DNA from 2 places in the Desulfitobacterium sp. LBE genome. Region 2 is predicted to be linked to the other one. Evidence: a T-box and tRNA genes for the amino acid it is inferred to sense, from the RefSeq annotation. Region 2 holds a T-box; the other holds one or more tRNA genes.
The links. A T-box is a leader RNA that pairs with one kind of tRNA and senses whether it is charged. The one in region 2 lies ahead of leuS (leucine--tRNA ligase), so its partner is inferred to be a tRNA-Leu.
Positions count from the first base shown of each region.

Region 1: it has a tRNA-Leu gene. The T-box ahead of leuS (leucine--tRNA ligase) is inferred to sense a tRNA for this amino acid. The anticodon was not compared.

Region 1 covers NZ_VLKD01000001.1:5,509,343-5,517,963, reverse strand. Annotated here, with positions in the region: partial or broken gene DESLBE_RS27380 (Fic family protein) at 1-124, shown strand, start outside; gene DESLBE_RS26255 (thioredoxin domain-containing protein) at 168-2,267, shown strand; gene DESLBE_RS26250 (HD-GYP domain-containing protein) at 2,348-3,418, opposite strand; tRNA gene DESLBE_RS26245 (tRNA-Leu) at 3,762-3,848, opposite strand; gene DESLBE_RS26755 (hypothetical protein) at 4,012-4,188, shown strand; gene DESLBE_RS26240 (aspartyl-phosphate phosphatase Spo0E family protein) at 4,262-4,414, opposite strand; gene larC (nickel pincer cofactor biosynthesis protein LarC) at 4,486-5,694, opposite strand; gene DESLBE_RS26230 (CBS domain-containing protein) at 5,808-6,236, shown strand; gene DESLBE_RS26225 (SDR family oxidoreductase) at 6,333-7,070, opposite strand; gene DESLBE_RS26220 (polyprenyl synthetase family protein) at 7,231-8,226, shown strand; gene DESLBE_RS26215 (tetraprenyl-beta-curcumene synthase family protein) at 8,233-8,621, opposite strand, start outside.
Region 2 covers NZ_VLKD01000001.1:4,505,053-4,513,673, reverse strand. Annotated here, with positions in the region: gene DESLBE_RS21265 (corrinoid protein) at 20-664, opposite strand; gene mtgB (glycine betaine--corrinoid protein methyltransferase) at 703-2,142, opposite strand; gene mtgA (methylcobalamin--tetrahydrofolate methyltransferase) at 2,199-3,119, opposite strand; gene leuS (leucine--tRNA ligase) at 3,432-5,915, opposite strand; T-box leader at 5,988-6,186, opposite strand; gene rsfS (ribosome silencing factor) at 6,232-6,570, opposite strand; gene yqeK (bis(5'-nucleosyl)-tetraphosphatase (symmetrical) YqeK) at 6,557-7,135, opposite strand; gene DESLBE_RS21235 (IS110 family transposase) at 7,699-8,621, opposite strand, start outside.

The DNA of each region.
Region 1 (8,621 bases), 1.0 Mb from region 2:
CGATAGAAGTATCAGAGAATTTACAAAAGAGCACCAATCCAAGTGCTCTTTTGTAAATTCAACCATGTGCTCCTCTATCCCTTCTCTTATCATAAGACAATTCATGGTATCTTTCACTCATTAAGGATATACTAAAACCGAATTTGATGGTGAAAAAAGGTGATATAATGACTAACTTAAACAAAGTACCCAATCGATTGCTGCAGGAGAAATCACCCTATCTCCTTCAGCATGCCCATAACCCCGTGGACTGGTATCCTTGGGGGGAAGAAGCCTTTGCCAAAGCAAAAGCAGAAAACAAACCCATCTTTCTATCCATAGGCTACTCCACCTGCCATTGGTGTCACGTCATGGAACGGGAATCCTTTGAAGACGAAGAGGTCGCCCAGCTCATCAACCGTTACTTTGTGCCCATTAAAGTGGATCGGGAAGAACGTCCCGATGTAGACCATATCTATATGGAATTCTGCCAGGCCCTCACCGGCTCAGGGGGGTGGCCTTTGACTTTGTTTCTGACTCCAGATGAGCGGAAGCCTTTCTATGCTGGGACCTATTTCCCCAAAGAAAGCCGCTACGGAAGACCGGGAATCCTCGATCTTTTGTCCCAGCTGGGAGAGCTTTGGGCAAAAGATCAGCCCAAGATTCGCGGCTCGGCTGACTCTATCTATAAGGCCGTTACTTCTCGTGAAGAGCCCTCTGTAAGTTCACTGACCCCTGCTCAGCAGGATGATTTTATTCCTTGGGCTAAGGAGATTCTGGACACAGCTTTCCAAACCCTGCAGAAGTCCTTTGATCGTCAATACGGAGGGTTTGGGCGAGCGCCAAAATTCCCCACTCCCCATCATTTAACCTTTCTCCTGCGTTACGCCCATGATCATGGTGATGGGCTGGAAGCCCAGCAAGCAGCTCTTATGGTCCGAACCACCTTGGAGCGCATGGGGCAAGGCGGTATCTTTGATCATGTGGGCTTTGGCTTTGCCCGTTACAGCACGGACCGTCGTTGGCTTGTTCCCCATTTTGAAAAAATGCTCTATGACAATGCCTTGTTAGCCATCGCCTATCTTGAAACCTATCAGGCAGAGCATGACCCTTATGACGAACAAAAGGCCCGGGAGATCTTTTCCTACGTCCTCCGGGATATGACCGCTCCGGAAGGAGGCTTTTACTCTGCAGAAGATGCGGACTCCGAAGGAGTGGAAGGAAAATTCTATGTCTGGACTCCCCAGGAAATTCACGAAATTCTTGGCAGTGAAGAAGGCCGCCTCTACTGCCAAGCTTACGGAGTCAGCCCGGAAGGCAATTTCGAAGGAAAAAGCATCCCCAACCTTCTGGATACAGATTGGGAAGCTCTGGGCTCAGAGGAGCAGCATTCCCTCGAAGTCCTCAAAAGACGCCTTGAAAAATCCCGGGAAAAGCTTTTTGCTGTCCGCAAGGAAAGGATTCCTCCTCACAAGGATGACAAGATCCTCACCTCCTGGAATGGATTAATGATCTCTGCCTTAGCCAAAGGCGCTCAAGTCCTTGGCGAGCCCGCCTATGCTGAAGCAGCAGAGCAGGCTGTTTATTTTATCCGGAAAAATCTCTATGCCAACCAGCGCCTGTTAGCCCGCTACCGTGATGGGGATTCCGCCCATTTAGGCTATTTGGATGATTATGCCTTTTTAATCTGGGGCCTTATTGAACTCTATCAGGCTTCCGGCCAAAAGGAACACCTGGAATTCGCTCTCCAGCTGCAAAGAGAACAGGATGAACTTTTCTGGGATGGGGCAAAGTCCGGATACTTCTTAACAGGCCGGGATGCTGAGGAACTGCTGATCCGCCCTAAAGAAATCTATGATGGAGCAACTCCCTCCGGCAATTCTATCTCTGCCCTGAACCTGATCCGCCTGGCCCGGCTTACCGGAGATGGCATGCTGGAAGAGAGAGCCTATGAACAGATAAATGCCTTTAAAGCCACCCTTGCCACTTATCCTTCAGGGTACAGCGCTTTTCTGCAAGCCATCCAGTTTGCTCTCCAGGAAAGCAGGGAGATTATCCTGGCCGGCTCTCTGCAGCATCCTGAGCTAAAGAACATGAAGACCACAATCTTTAAAAAGTTCCATCCCTATACCACTCTTCTTTATGAGGAGGGTACCCTTTCTGAGCTTATTCCTTGGTTAAAAGACTATCCCCTGGATTCTGAAAAGATGACCGCCTACCTGTGTCAGAATTACGCTTGCCATAAACCCGTTCATAAAGCTGAAGAGCTGTCTGCCTTACTGACCTAATCCACGCAAAGAGAAGCAAAACCGGGCATACTATACCAAATCCGGCTTTGCTTCTTTATTTCATCTTTAATCTTAATCCTTTATTTGTTCTCTATGCCGACAATCATCAAGGAAGGATGTTCCGCCAGGTTATAATCAATGGGGGCAATGAGGCGAATCTCTCCTTCATGGGTCATTCGGACATAAGGCCGGGTGGGAAAAGTGAAATTTTGCTTTACCACATTACCGCGAAGTCCGTTGGTAAGACGGACCCCTGTACCTGTAGGATAGGGCGTAATGCATTTGGAAAAGGTGTTCTGCACTACTTTAGGTTCAAAAAGGGTATCCGAATTGGCGATAACATATTCGTAGGCCTCATACGGCTGCAGAGCATTCCGATAAACCCTTTTGCTGGTTAATGCCTCATAAACATCGGCAACAGCAGCTAACCGGCCATATTCATGAATCTGGTTCCCTTTTAATCCCCTCGGATAACCGCTGCCATCCCAACGCTCTTGGTGCTGAAGAGCGATGTGAGCAGACAGTAAGTTAATGTCATGGTTTTTCCGGAGGATTTCAAATCCATATTCAGCATGTTTCTTAATCTCCGCGAATTCTTCAGGAGTAAGGGGTCCTCTCTTATTAAGTATCTCCGAAGGGATCTTTATCTTGCCGACATCGTGCATGAGCACACCCATGCCAAGCTCCAGCAGTTTTCCGTTATGCCAGCCCATAGATATTCCCATAATTAAGGCGATAATGGTGGTATTCACGGAATGATGAAAAGTATAATCATCGTATCCCTGAATCTCCATAACGTTTCCCAGCATGTCCTTGCTGTAAAGAAGATCAGCGATGATGTTTTGCACTGCCTTTTTAACCTCACCCAGATTAACGGTGTGAGGTTGTGCTTCATTGAGATTTTTGCTCAGATTTTCCAGTGACGCGTAAGCTGCTTCACGTGTTTTTATGGATACCGCAGAATAAATCTCCACATCCTGAAATGTATCATCCTCAATAAACATGGTATCAAACCCCAAATGGGATAATTTATCTATATAATTACGAGTGAGCTTTACTCCTGCCTGCAATAGGACCTTTCCGTTGGGACTAACCAGCGGTCGGGCAAGCACTTCTCCTTCGCCCACATAAGCAATATTTACTAAACGCATATAACACTCCTGCCCTCAATTTACAAATATGTACTTTTTATCTCATTTAAACAAAACGTATATACAATTTCGCCAAAATTACTCTTTATCCTCTTCTGTTTTTTCTGCTCTAAAATATTTTCCCTTTGGTCCTATAAGGCTTTAAACGGGCCTATTTCCCTTAAAACCATTATACTTATGCTTCTGTGAAAAATGAACAACCAATTATTAAGATTAATAAAAAATTTATATTTATAATAATTAAAATTATACCCTTTATCGAAATAACTCTTCCAGCGGTCTGTCCTTGCAAGATGTAAAATGAAAAAGCCCTTGATTTTTCAAGGGCTTCAAAATTTCATTATGGTGCGGACGAGAGGACTTGAACCTCCATGAGCGTACACTCACTAGTACCTGAAACTAGCGCGTCTGCCAGTTCCGCCACGTCCGCGAGACAATATTCATTATATGAAAACCAAGCCGACTTGTCAATAGAATATTTTAAAATCCGTTTATAAAATATATGCAAAAAAATAAATTTACTTTAAAAGCTTGTACACGACTCTGCCTCCCTGTGCATACATTAAAGAGAGGGCAAATAGGGAGTGAGCATTATGATGAATGATGAACTGTATGTAAAACTAAAACAATTACTGGATTTTGTCGAGCGCGAAGCCGAAAAACCACTCGAAGACTACAACTACGAGGTCAGGATATGGAGCAAAGGGTACCAAAAAGCGATGATTACCATCAAAGATTATATTTGGAATATCTTTAATTCCAGTAATTGAAGCATGGGATGTAGACCGTTCGAAAAGATACAAAAAAGCCCTATCTGCTGATAGGGCTACATATTAATAATCATTATTTCGCTGTAAGGTGATATTCGTTGAGAAGCTCGTCCAGCCTTTGGCTTAAACTAATAACTTCCGGGTCGGTAAGAGGCTTTCTCTTACCTAATTGATTAAGCTCTTTTCTCATATCCTCAATGAGCCTAAGCAATTGCTGGTTCCACATAGATTTGACTCCCTTTCTATATTGATAACAAATAATAGCCTAACAAAAATATCTTACAAAATCTGGCCCAATTAGTCCATAGGATATTTCGTCGAATAAAGTAAAATCTTCGCCTTTTCTTTTATCTCTTCATAGATCTGCTTAAGGGGTTCTCCGGTCAATCGGGCCAGCCGGCGGCAGTCCTCGTACTCCGGGCTGACCGTGCAGGCTCTCCCTTCCATAAAAGCTACCTTGACCTTCGCTGAACCGTAGTTTGTTTCAACAGTAAGAAGTTCGTAAGGAAGCATATATTTTTTGATAGGATAAACCCGTAATCCTATGGTGGTCGTCTCCTGGAAAAGAATCCTGCGCATTTCCTCCAGCTTATGATAGGGAGTCTGCACCGTCAGCAGTACGGCAGGGCGGTTTTTTTTCATCTGGATAGTCTGGATATAGACATCCATTGCTCCTGCTTGGAAAAGTTTTTCAAAGAGATAATCGTAACACTCCGGGTTCATATCGTCGATATTTACTTCCAGGGTTAATGCCTCTCCTTCCCGAATGCCCTCCTGCCCTTTATCCTCATCGGCCAGCTCTCCGACGGTCAGCCTTAATAGATTCGGGATGGTTAAATCTTTCACTCCTGCACCATAGCCGACTCTCTCTACTCTAATTTTAGGGAATGGACCAAACTCCCGGCAATAGGCGGTTACTATGGCAGCTCCGGTGGGAGTAGCCAGCTCTCCTTCCACATCCTGAGCATAGATCGGAACCCCGGTCAATAATTCCAAGGTAGCCGGAGCAGGTACGGGCAGCAGCCCATGAGCCGCCTTAACAAAGCCTTTCCCTACATGAATTGGCGAAGCAAACACCTTTTCAATCCCCAAACGCCAAAAGCCTATGACTGCCCCGACAATATCCACAATAGCGTCGACTGCGCCGACTTCATGAAAATGAATCTGTTCGATATCGGTGCCATGAATCTTCGCTTCAGCTTTCCCTAAACGGGTAAATATCTCTAAGCTCTTCTCTTTAACCTGGGGAGGCAAAGCACTTCTGCCGATGATTGCCTGAATATCCGACAGATGGCGGTGGACATGACCTTCCAAAGCGTGAACATGGATCTGGGTACCCCTGATTCCCTGTTTAAGGACTTTCTGTTCATACAATTCATATTCATCCAGATCCAAGCCAGCCAAATCCCTCTGCAAAAGATTAAAATCCAATCCTGCATCGACCAGGGCGCCCAAAAGCATATCCCCGCTGATACCGGAAAAACAATCAAGATAAGCTGCTTTCATATTTTCATTCTCCTTAAACAAATACTCTTGCAAATTAATTTGTGCTGAACTATACTAGGGCAGGCTAATGAATCTTTACTCTTTCTGTTAAACAAAGAGAGGTGTTCAAAACGATGAATGTTGCTTTTTTCCTGATACCCAAGCAAGATGTAATTTACCTCAAGATCAATTCTACCATGCGTCAGGCTATAGAAAAAATGGAATTCCACCGTTACTCGGCCATTCCCCTTATTGATGACCAGGGCTGCTACCGCGGCACGATTACGGAAGGGGATCTTCTGTGGAAGCTTAAAAATACTCCCGGCCTCAACTTTCAAAACACTCAGAGCATCCGGCTGACAGAGATCGAACAGCATATTCAAAACTATCCGGTTTCCATCAACTCCCGCATGGAAGACCTGATCTCCCGGGCTGTTGAGCAGAACTTTATCCCGGTGGTGGATGATCAAAAAATCTTTATCGGGATTGTCCGCCGCCGTGAAATTCTGGAATACTGCACCAAAGCCTTGGGCATGTTGGAATCCTTACCCTTCAAGGACTAAGCCGCGGCCCGGCTTTTTCAAAAAAAGAGGATATATGCTCTCTCTTGAACATATCATCCTCTCCCTAAACCTGAAAGCCTAAACCAAACTTGATGATCAGATAAAATTGCCACCGTCCACAACCCAGGTTTGACCTGTGACAAATCCGGCATGGGCGATTAAAGCATAGGCGACTTCAGCCACATCTTCCGGAGTACACACCTTCTGTAAAGGGGTTCCCTCAGCCATGCGGGTGATATGTTCCTCTTGACCGCTGACCCAGCGGGTCAACACTACTCCTGGGGCCACTGAATTAACCCGGACATCGGGAGCCAGAACCCGGGCCAAGGATTTATTGACACTGATCGCAGCGGCTTTGGAAGCACTATAGGCGATAGAACTCCCCAATCCGGTCAGACCGGCGATAGAAGTAATATTAACGATACAGCCTTTTTGCTTCTTGAGGGCTTCCGCCGCGGCACGGCAGGTATTGAAAAGGCCTTTGACATTGACACTGAAAATCTCGTCCCAATAGTCATCTTTCATGCCTTCAAGATCGGCATGCTCAACAAAATGAGTCATTCCCGCACTATTGACAAGAATATCCAATTGTCCAAAATCCCGGACCACTGCACCGATCATTTCCCGAACCTCTTGATCCTTTGCCACATTGGCTTGATAAATCCTGCAGGCTACCTTGAGTTTTTCGATCTCCTGAGAGGTTTGTTCGGCATCTTCCCGGGAGCGGGAATAATTGACAGCAATATTAACACCCTCTTGGGCAAGCTTTAAAGCAATGGCGCGGCCAATTCCTGTCGCTCCTCCTGTGATTAAAGCGGTTTTCCCTTGCAACATCACCGTTTCCTCCTTAACAACTCTTTCCGCAAGCATCCATCTTTTTGCTTTCTCCAGTATAGCCCAGAAGGAGAGCACGTTCAAGATCCCAATCCTTTAAGGTATCCTTTTTCATCAACATGGAATACTAAGGAAAAGGTTAGTGTAAAGGACTGATTTCATGGCTTCTCCGGATATGGCTTCTGTAACCATAAAATCCGCAAACTCCGCTATCTCTTTTCCCGAATTGCTCATTGTCGAAGAGCGGCTTCGGGAATCTTTTCTGAGAGCTGGGGACACCATCAAAGATTCTTGTCTCCTGCTCCTTGACTCAGGTGGGAAGCGATTAAGGCCCCTGCTGACCTTACAAAGCGCCCAGTGTTTTGGCCCTCTCAACTCGGCGGCACTTGATGCGGCGGTGGCCGCAGAATTAATTCACATGGCTTCCCTGATTCATGATGATGTCATCGATCATTCGGACCGGCGGCGGGGCATACCCACGATCAACTCGCAACGGGGGAATCAGGTGGCCGTTTTAGCCGGGGACTATGTGTTTGCCGAGGCCTTTCGTATTTTAGCCAATAAACATCTCCTTACGAGTATGTCCTACCTGGTGGACGCCATTCAATCCATGTGTGACGGTGAAATACAACAGGCTGAACAACGCTGTGACTTAGCTGTTGAACCCAGCCAATATTTCCAGCGCATTGCCCAGAAAACAGGAATTCTTTTAGCAAGCTGTTGCTGCTCCGGTGCGGCCAGTGCGGGGGCAAACCAGGAGGCCGTCGAAGCCCTTGGCCAGTATGGCATGAATCTGGGGTATGCCTATCAGATTATTGATGACATTCTGGACTTCACTGGCAATCCCCAGGTAACAGGTAAACCCGCAGCCGCCGATCTCCTCAACGGTTACATCACTTTACCCGTCATCTATCTTTTGGATAAGCCCCTCTACGGACCTTGGGCAAGAGAGATGCTGCAAGCCCGGGATTTATCCCCGGCGAATGTTCAGAGAATTATTCAGGCCCTTATTTCCTCAGGGGCCCTGAATGAAGCTTTTACCACTGCCCTTCGTTGTGCTCAAACCGCCGTTCAGGCCTTGAGCTCCCTCCCCCCTTCGCCCTCCAAAACCTTCCTGAGCGAACTCACCCATACTATCCTTTATCGTCAAGCATAGAGGCAGCTATAGCTTGCCTTTTTTTCTTAACTGGAGACATATCCAGAACAGCACCTTAACAGGCCTGCCCCCTGCCCGTATCAGCTCCGCGGTCACTTGACCGCATTCTCTGGATTTTCCTTTTTGGTCGGATAGGTACATAGCCAGCAGCCCCCTGATAATGGCTTCATGAAAATCCGGGTAGCGCAAAGACCTTGCCTGACTGAGAGCAGTCTCTACAAAGAGCAGCAGCCGCTCCTGCTGCTCTTTTTTTGAAGCATAATACTCGACAAAATTTAATTGGTTGGTCTTTCTGTCTTCTTCAAGATCGATAAAATAGTCCAGAAGAATATGCAAGCCTGTAATCCAGGGAAAATAGGCATCCCTGACTTTTTTTGCTTCTCTGTCCGTCAGCT
Region 2 (8,621 bases):
GTATTGACTCCTGCCCTCTCTATTTGCCCAAAATCTTATTAGCAAGTTCAACTGCGTCGTCTGCAGTTTCCGCCCATCCATCCGCACCGATCTCATCAGCCCATACCTGGCTGGTTGGGCCGCCGCCTACCAACACTTTATAGCTGTCTCTTAAATTCTTCTCTTTCAGATATTCGATCAGTTCTTTTTGCTTGATCATGGTGGTGGTCAGCAAGGCGCTGGCTCCGATGATATCTGCTCCTACTTCCTGAGCCTTAGCCACAAAGCCTTCCGCTTTAATGTCCGTACCAAGGTCAATTACCTTATACCCTGCCGCTGTGAACATAGCGCCCGTTATATTTTTACCGATATCGTGGATATCCCCTTCCACAGTGCCCAGGACGATTTTACCCTTGGATTCCCCTTCACTCATTCCTTTCTTGGCAATTTCCGGCTCCAGGATAGCCAAACCGACTTTCATCGCTTCAGCCGACATCATGACATCCGGTAAGAACATCTCCCCTTCTTTCCACGCTGTGCCCACAACCTCAATTCCCTTGACCAGACCCGACTGAACCGTATCCACCAAATCAAGATCTTCATCAACAGCTTTTTGGGAAAGTTCTGCTACGATATCTTCATCTCCGTCAATAATCGCTTGCTTCAGTTCATCCAATAAACTCATGATCATTCCTCCCGTTATTTTCGTTATTGCCTACTTGTTTACTCTTCGCCAACTTCCTTACCCCGCTGGGCAATGAAGGCCTGCAGTTTGGCATCGATCTCCGGATCCAGGGCGGGGGGCACATAATTGGCCAGAATCTGCTGCCAACGGGCATGAGCGCGCTGCTTCGTCTCCAGCTTCTCTTTTGCCCAGGTATCATAGGCGCTTCGGTCGCTGAGGGTAGGGGTATAGAACTCCCGCTTATGATTTTTGCGCGTATGCTTCTGGGTGAGGAAATGTCCTCCGGGCCCTACTTTCTCTATCACGTCAAAAGCCATGCCGTCTTCGTCAAAGGTATAGCCCTTCATATAATGGAGAAGCATACCGGCAATTTCATCATCCATGATGAATTTCTCATAGGACATGGCCATGAAGTATTGGAGAATTCCCGCTGTATGGAGAACAAAGTTAACACCGGTCAGATTAGCTGCCATCAACGTCATCATGGACTCATAACCGGCTTGGGCATCCACAGTCTTGGAGTCGTTCAGTCCGCCGCCGGAACGGCTGGGTACTCCATAAAAGCGGGCCAGCTGAGCGCTTGCTGAGATAAAGAGAGCGCATTCGGGACTGCCGATGGAAAGACTGCCGCTGCGCATATCGCTTAAAGCGGAAGTAGAGCCATAAATAACCGGGGTTCCTGGGTTGATGCTTTGTGCTAAAGAGATTCCGGCTAAGACCTCGGCATTCTGCAGGGACAAGGTGCCTGCCAAAGATGCGGGACCGGTCGATCCGGCCATAACCAGTGAAGCAATGATCACAGCCTGACCTGCTTCCGCATAAGCCATCAAGGCCCCCAGCATTCTTTCGTCATATTTCAGAGGAGTCAAGGAGTTAATCAAGGAGACTAAGACCGGCTTTTCTTTAATCACATCTTTGCCGCCGAAGAGGATAGCAGCTATTTCGACGGAGTCTTCCGCCCTTTCTTTTCCTTCGGCACTGCCCATGAAGCACTTATCGGAGTTTTTAATCGAACTGTACAGCATCTGCAAATGACGCACGCCATCCGGAATGTCCTGAGGTTCCGCCATGGTGCCGCCGGAAAGATGCATATTCTTGCTGGCTCCGGCCAGTTTGGCGAAATTCTCGTAATCCTGCAAGGTGGTTTTACGCCGGCTGCCATCCAATTCGTAAATGAAGGGGGCTCCATAACCAGGCATAAAGACAATATTATCGCCGCCGATAACCACATTGTTTTCAGGGTTGCGGGCATGAAGGGTAAACTCTGCCGGTGCCGATTTGAGCTTGGACTCCACAAATTCACGGGTCAAATAGACTCTCTTGCCTTCGACCTTTTGCCCCTCCCGGCGAAAAACCTCTAAAGCCGGTTCGTACTCAAACTCAATACCGATTTCTTCAAGGATCTTCATGGTGTTTTCGTGGATTTTTTGAACTTGGTCCTCGGTCAGGATATTGTACTTAGGTAACAATTGACCCACCCCTTTTTTGAAATTTTTACATCAAATCAAGTTAAGTTAAGTCAAGAAAATAAGGTTTAGAAAATTTTGAGCAAAGGATGCTCTGTGGTTCCCATCTTAACTCCGGTCAGCTTATTGTTATAGGCAATCATGGCATCTGTGGTTGCTATAGCACGATAAACCCAGGGAGCGTTCATCATGGGACCATAGAGAATGAAATCGGCACCCTGTGTGATCGGATAAGTGAAGACCGCAGCCCCGGCAACTTCGAAGAAGGGGGTTCCTTTGGAACGCATTTTCTTCCAGAGATAGACTGCATTGGATGGCGCACAGCCACCGGGATAGCCGAATTGCTCTTTAACCACATTGATCGCTTCCGTCGTCCAGCTATTGCTGGCCACATCCAAGACTCCCGGATCCACAAGGAATTGCTCGATACCGGCCCGTTTGGCCGCTGCAATCAACCCTTCTTTATCATCCTTGCCCTGGAGAAGATCGATGCGGGCATTGGGCTTTAACGCTTTCTTACTGAAAGCAAGGATAACGGCGGTCTTCAGCCCTGCCTCTTTGATGGCGGCCAGCTCTTCTTCGGTGTAATGCTCTTCAATGGAATTGTAGATCAGCCGTTTCTGAATCTCCGGATCCTTGCCCAAATTTTTCAGGGCTCCTACCCGCACATCCGGGCTGATACTATCCAGGAGGAATGGGGCAGTGGTATTTTCCAAAATAAATTCCACGTATTTCGTAAGGGCTTCAACAGATTCTCCCAAGACATCAATGATAAATGGATTGCCTGTTTCTGCGCTTAGTTCGGCTTCCTGATCCAGCAAAGCTTTGGCTGCATCTTTGTCGAAAATTCCCTTTTGACCATCTGAGACGATCTTATGGCCCCGATAAAAAATGCTGCCGATGAGCACTGTTGGGTATTCCCCAGGCTGACCACCAACCTTAACCCCATTGATGTCATAAACATGTTGTTGAGCAGTAAATTTGAACATTTGACTTCCTCCTATGCAAAATGTGTTTTGATCTTGTCAAAATAATGTGTTGTTTGGCCCTCCTTATTTTCCGTCTATTCTAATAATTCTGATGCATTGAATATATCAGAAATAAATCGCCTAATAAATAATGCATTTCTGCTTATTTTAACGCTATCCTATCACAATCATCAACTCGAGTTTGAAGACTAAAAAAGCTGTTGCTCAACAAACGTCACCGTTCATTTTGCAACAGCTTTATCCCACATCCGTGTCACTTAAACCGGAAAGATAGCCCAGGGTTCTTCCTTTCAGGTCTCCATAAAAGTTAACCTACTTCACAACGACATTGACCAGCTTACCCGGCACCGTTACGATCTTAAGGATCTGTTTGCCTTGAGTCCATTCCCCAAGCCTGGGCAGCTGCCGGACCTGTGCTTCCAATTCCGCCGCGGAAATCTGGGCCGGAACCTGAATCCGCTCCTTAACCTTCCCGTTGATCTGCAGGACCACAGTGACCTCTTCCTGGACCAGAGCCTCTTCATCCACTTGCGGCCACTCCCGGCTATGGATGCTGTCCTCATGGCCCAATTCACTCCAGATTTCTTCGGTAATATGGGGTGCAAAAGGCGCCAGCAGGATGAGAATGCTCTCCAAGGCTTCCCGGGCCACCGCCAAATTCACCTGGGGCTGTTCTTTGTACAGATAAAGAGCATTGACCAGTTCCATAATGGCACTGACGGCTGTGTTGAAGTTGAAGCGTGCTCCCACATCCGAAGTAACTCTTTGAATGGTTTGGTGGGTTTGACGGCGCATGTCCTTGGCAGCTTTGTCCAATTCGCCAAATTCATTAGCCCCTGCCCCAGTAGTCTTTAAGACTTCTTCGTATTGAGCCGCCAGACGCCACACCCGGTTGAGGAAGCGGTAGCAACCTTCCACCCCTTGGTCGTTCCATTCCAAATCCCGCTCCGGCGGAGCTGCGAAGAGGATGAAGAGGCGGGCCGTATCGGCACCATATTTAGAAATAATTTCTTCAGGACTTACCACATTACCCTTGGATTTGGACATTTTAGCCCCGCCCAGGCAAACCATCCCCTGAGTGAGTAGGTTGGCAAAGGGCTCATCGACTTTAAGATAGCCAAAATCCCGCAGAGCCTTAGTAAAGAAACGCGAGTACAGCAAATGGAGAATAGCATGCTCTACTCCACCTACATATTGATCCACATTCATCCAGTGATCTGCAGCTTCTTTGGCGAAGGGGAGCTGAGCATTGTGGGGATCAGTATAGCGGAGGAAATACCAGGAGGAGCACATAAAAGTGTCCATAGTGTCTGTTTCACGACGGGCCTTACCGCCACAGGTGGGACAGATGGTTTGTTTAAAGCTTTCCGAGGTGGTCAGGGGATTCTCCCCCGCTTTAAAGACCACATCGTCCGGGAGCATGACAGGGAGTTGGTCCTGGGGCACAGGAACAATTCCGCAATGATCGCAATAAATCATGGGAATGGGAGCTCCCCAGTAACGCTGACGGGAAATAAGCCAGTCACGGAGGCGGAAATTCACTTTCCGTTCACCAAAGCCATCGTGCTCAGCTTTATCACACATCTTCTCCCAGGCCTCCACATTCTTGAGACCATCATACTCGCCGGAATTCACCATCATTCCCTCTTCAACGAAAGCTGCTTGAAGAGGAGTATCCTTTTCCTCCACAGGGGTTCCCTCAGGCAGGATAACGGTCTTAATGGGAAGCTTATACTTCCCGGCGAACTCAAAGTCCCTTTCATCATGGGCCGGTACGCCCATAACCGCTCCTGTTCCGTATTCAAAAAGAACATAGTTAGCGATCCAGATGGGTACTTTTTCTCCGCTATAGGGGTTAATGCAGTAGGCCCCGGTAAACAGGCCTTCTTTTTCGGTTTCGGTGGAAGTCCGGGCGATTTCATTCAGCCCCTTCATCCGTTCGATAAAGGCTTGCACGTCATTTTCGTATTCCGTACCAGCAATCAGCTTTTGCACCAAAGGGTGCTCCGGTGCCAGCACTACATAGCTCACACCAAAAATCGTATCCACCCGGGTGGTATAGACCCGAATTTTATCCCCGTGGTTCTCCAGGTCGAATTCCACTTCGGCTCCTTCAGAACGGCCAATCCAGTTTTTTTGCATGGTCTTCACTTTATCAGGCCAGCCGGGGAGTTTTTCCAGATCATCCAAAAGCACTTGAGCATAGTCCGTAATCTTAAAAAACCATTGTTCCAGATCTTTTTTGGTAACGGCGGTGTCGCAACGTTCACAAGCTCCATCCACCACCTGCTCGTTGGCAAGAACGGTGGCACAAGAAGGACACCAGTTGACGCCGGCTTTTTTCTTATACACCAAGCCATGTTTGTAAAACTCTAAAAAGATCCATTGCGTAAACTTGTAATAGTCGGGATGACAGGTCGTAACCTCCCGCTCCCAATCATAGGAGATTCCCATTTCCTGAAGCTGCCTTTTCATATTGGCGATATTTTTCCAAGTCCACTCAGCCGGCGGCGTTTGATTCTTAATGGCCGCATTTTCTGCCGGCAGCCCAAAAGAATCCCAACCGATGGGATGCAGAACATTGTAACCCCTCATCCGCTTAAAGCGAGCGATGACATCCACTATAGAATAATTCCGGACATGTCCCATATGAAGATTGCCGGAAGGGTAAGGAAACATCGCTAAAGCATAGAATTTGGGTTTATCAGAATGCTCTTCGGCTTGATAATCTTTTCTGTCCACCCATTTTTTTTGCCATTTAGGCTCAATCTCTGAAAAAAGATATTTCTCTTGCATTATAATTTTCCCCCTTAAACATTCCGAACTCCATGATCGAGATGAAATCAAGATATAAAAAACTCCCATCCCTAAAGGGACGAGAGTAACTTCCCGCGGTACCACCCAATTTCAACTGCACTTCATCGATGATAACGGCTCGCACCGGCACTCATTATGATCTGAGTACAGCTCCGGGGCGAGTGCTTACCAAAGTCTCACAGCAACTCTCACCGACCGTTGCCTCTCTGAAATGAGGTTGTTTGGGCTTATTCCCCTTCATTGCTTTTCGCAAGTTTCCTATATAATAATCCAAAATTCGGCATCATGTCAACTATCAAGAACTGATCACCGGCGCGTCTCCCCAGAGCCGCTCAAGATTATAGAATTCCCGCTGGTCCGGAGTCATCACGTGAATCACCAGATCTCCGCAATCCACAAGAACCCATTTGGCCTCCTGCAACCCTTCTACTCTTAAAATAGTCACGCCCAACTCGGGGAGCTTCTCGGAGAGGTTATCGGTGATCGCCTTAACTTGAGTGGTGGAATTTCCGGTTGTGATCAGGAAATAATCTGTGACCATGGAAATCCCTTTGAGGTCAAGCAGAATGGTCTCCCGGCCTTTTTTGTCTTCAACAAGGTTTACAGCGCCATGCAATTGCTTATCTGTCAGCAAATTTTTGCCTCCTTTTTAAATCTTCATAGGTAAGCAGTGTTTGAGGATGGATGCTCCGCTTACTTTTTCGCAAATAATTTAAAGTATGTTCAACACACATTAGTGTACCATTCTCAAGATTATCATACAAGGATTGTCGTAGTTTGTCTACATCGGGAAAAGAACGCTGAGGTTCTGTTAGATCAGCACTATAAATTAACATCTCCAAGCTCCCCATTCCCGGAGCTCCTAAAGTGTGATGAGCTATCGCCGCCAATACTTCCCGATCCTTGTAGCCATATTCACACTCCAGCCAATAAGCTGCCAGGGGACCATGTAGACTCTGAGGATTGTCTTCATCCTCAGGATAGCGAATTAAATTCCACTCTTTCGCCATAGCAATCTGTTGCGTAAAATCAATTTCTTTCTTAAGGTCATGCAAATAGGCAGCAATCTGAGCCCTCTCACCATCCACCTGGTGCTTTATGGCCAGCTCCTGAGCCCACCGGACAACTCCCAAAGTATGACTGAACCGCTTCTTTGACATGGAACTGTAAGCTAAATTGTAGGCTTCCTGAATATCCAAAATCGCCAGAACCTACTTTCCAATAAATATATGCTAAAGAAAACCCGGCTTCACCACGAAGACACTGTCTTCGCACTGATATGAACGAGGCTGTCAAGTGTGCCTCTTTAAAATCTTTTGGTTTTATCTTGGAAAGACTAACTATGGCTCTTTCCAATCATGGAGGATAGGGCAATGCTGGAGAGCAACCCGAGCGCCATGATTGGGTTCTGCTACAACGGGGAACTGGATTACCCCCGGTTCCCTCTTGAATTTGAAACGTTGTAGGAGAATCTAAAGCGTTAAACTCTTGGGGCAAAGCCCCAACCTATTACACTCTCCTTTTAAAGACACGGCACGAAGGCAAACAAAACATCGACGGTGAGCAGTCTGATATTCGTGGGTTTGGCTATCCACATTAAATCTCTCCGTCGGGGGAGCTAAGCCACGAACTTGTGTCGTGCATTCAAACGTCAATGACATCTTAGCACATGTGCGAATCGTGGGTTCTCCTTTACGGATTTTCACGTTTGCCTTCGGGCCCTACCTTCAACTGGGTGTTCTTTATTCGTTATCGTTGAATCTTAAGACACGGTCTCTTTCTCCAGTTCATTGGCAATGGCCCAAACAAAGCCTGCTAATTCACGGGCCACTGCTGAGACGACTTTGCCGGGAGGTTTGCCCTTGGCCATAAGTTTAGAGTATTTACCATGCAAACGATGTTGAGCCTTCCATGCCATAGCTTGAACCTGAGGGGGGAGTCCTTCCTGTCTTTTGAGAAGATTCCCTTTGAGTGCCGGTTGATATCGGTAACTCCAAGCAGCCTCGACCAGCAATCGGCGAACATGGGTATTTCCTGCCTTGGTGATCGCCCCCTGTCTCCGTCTTTCTCCACTGGAATATTCGCTGGGAACCAGCCCGGTATAGCTCATCATGGATCGAGCACCTTTAAATCTAGTAAAGGAACACACTTCAGCCACTAACCCTATCGCTGTAATCTCTGCTACTCCCCGTAGTGATTGTAATCCTTGAATGATAGGGGCTTTAGGGCTATACAGGGCTTGATGATGCATTTCCTGTTCTATCCGTTGTAAACGTTGCTCTATCTCGTTGAGATGGTGGAGGTATTCCTGAAAGACCACACGAAGGGCTGCATTACTCCATTCTAAACGATTAAGCCACTTACGATGCGCTGCAGACCAATTTCTGACGTTCTCTGGAGAAGTGATGTTATTGCGCATAAGAAACTTGGTGAGGCGATGCCTTGCTCTGAGTTGATCCTCTTTAGCATCTTCCCGAGCCCGGACTAAGTCACGAAGCGCTTCATCCTCTTCAGTTGGAACATAAACAGAGGTCAACTCTCCGGCACGCAAAAGCTGGGCTAAACGCAAGGCATCACGACGGTCCGTCTTGACCCGTTCCCCGGGTCGTTTTGGAATGAGTGACGGGGCCACAACAACACATTCAATGTCCATACTTACCAGCAAACGATACAGCCAATAACCCG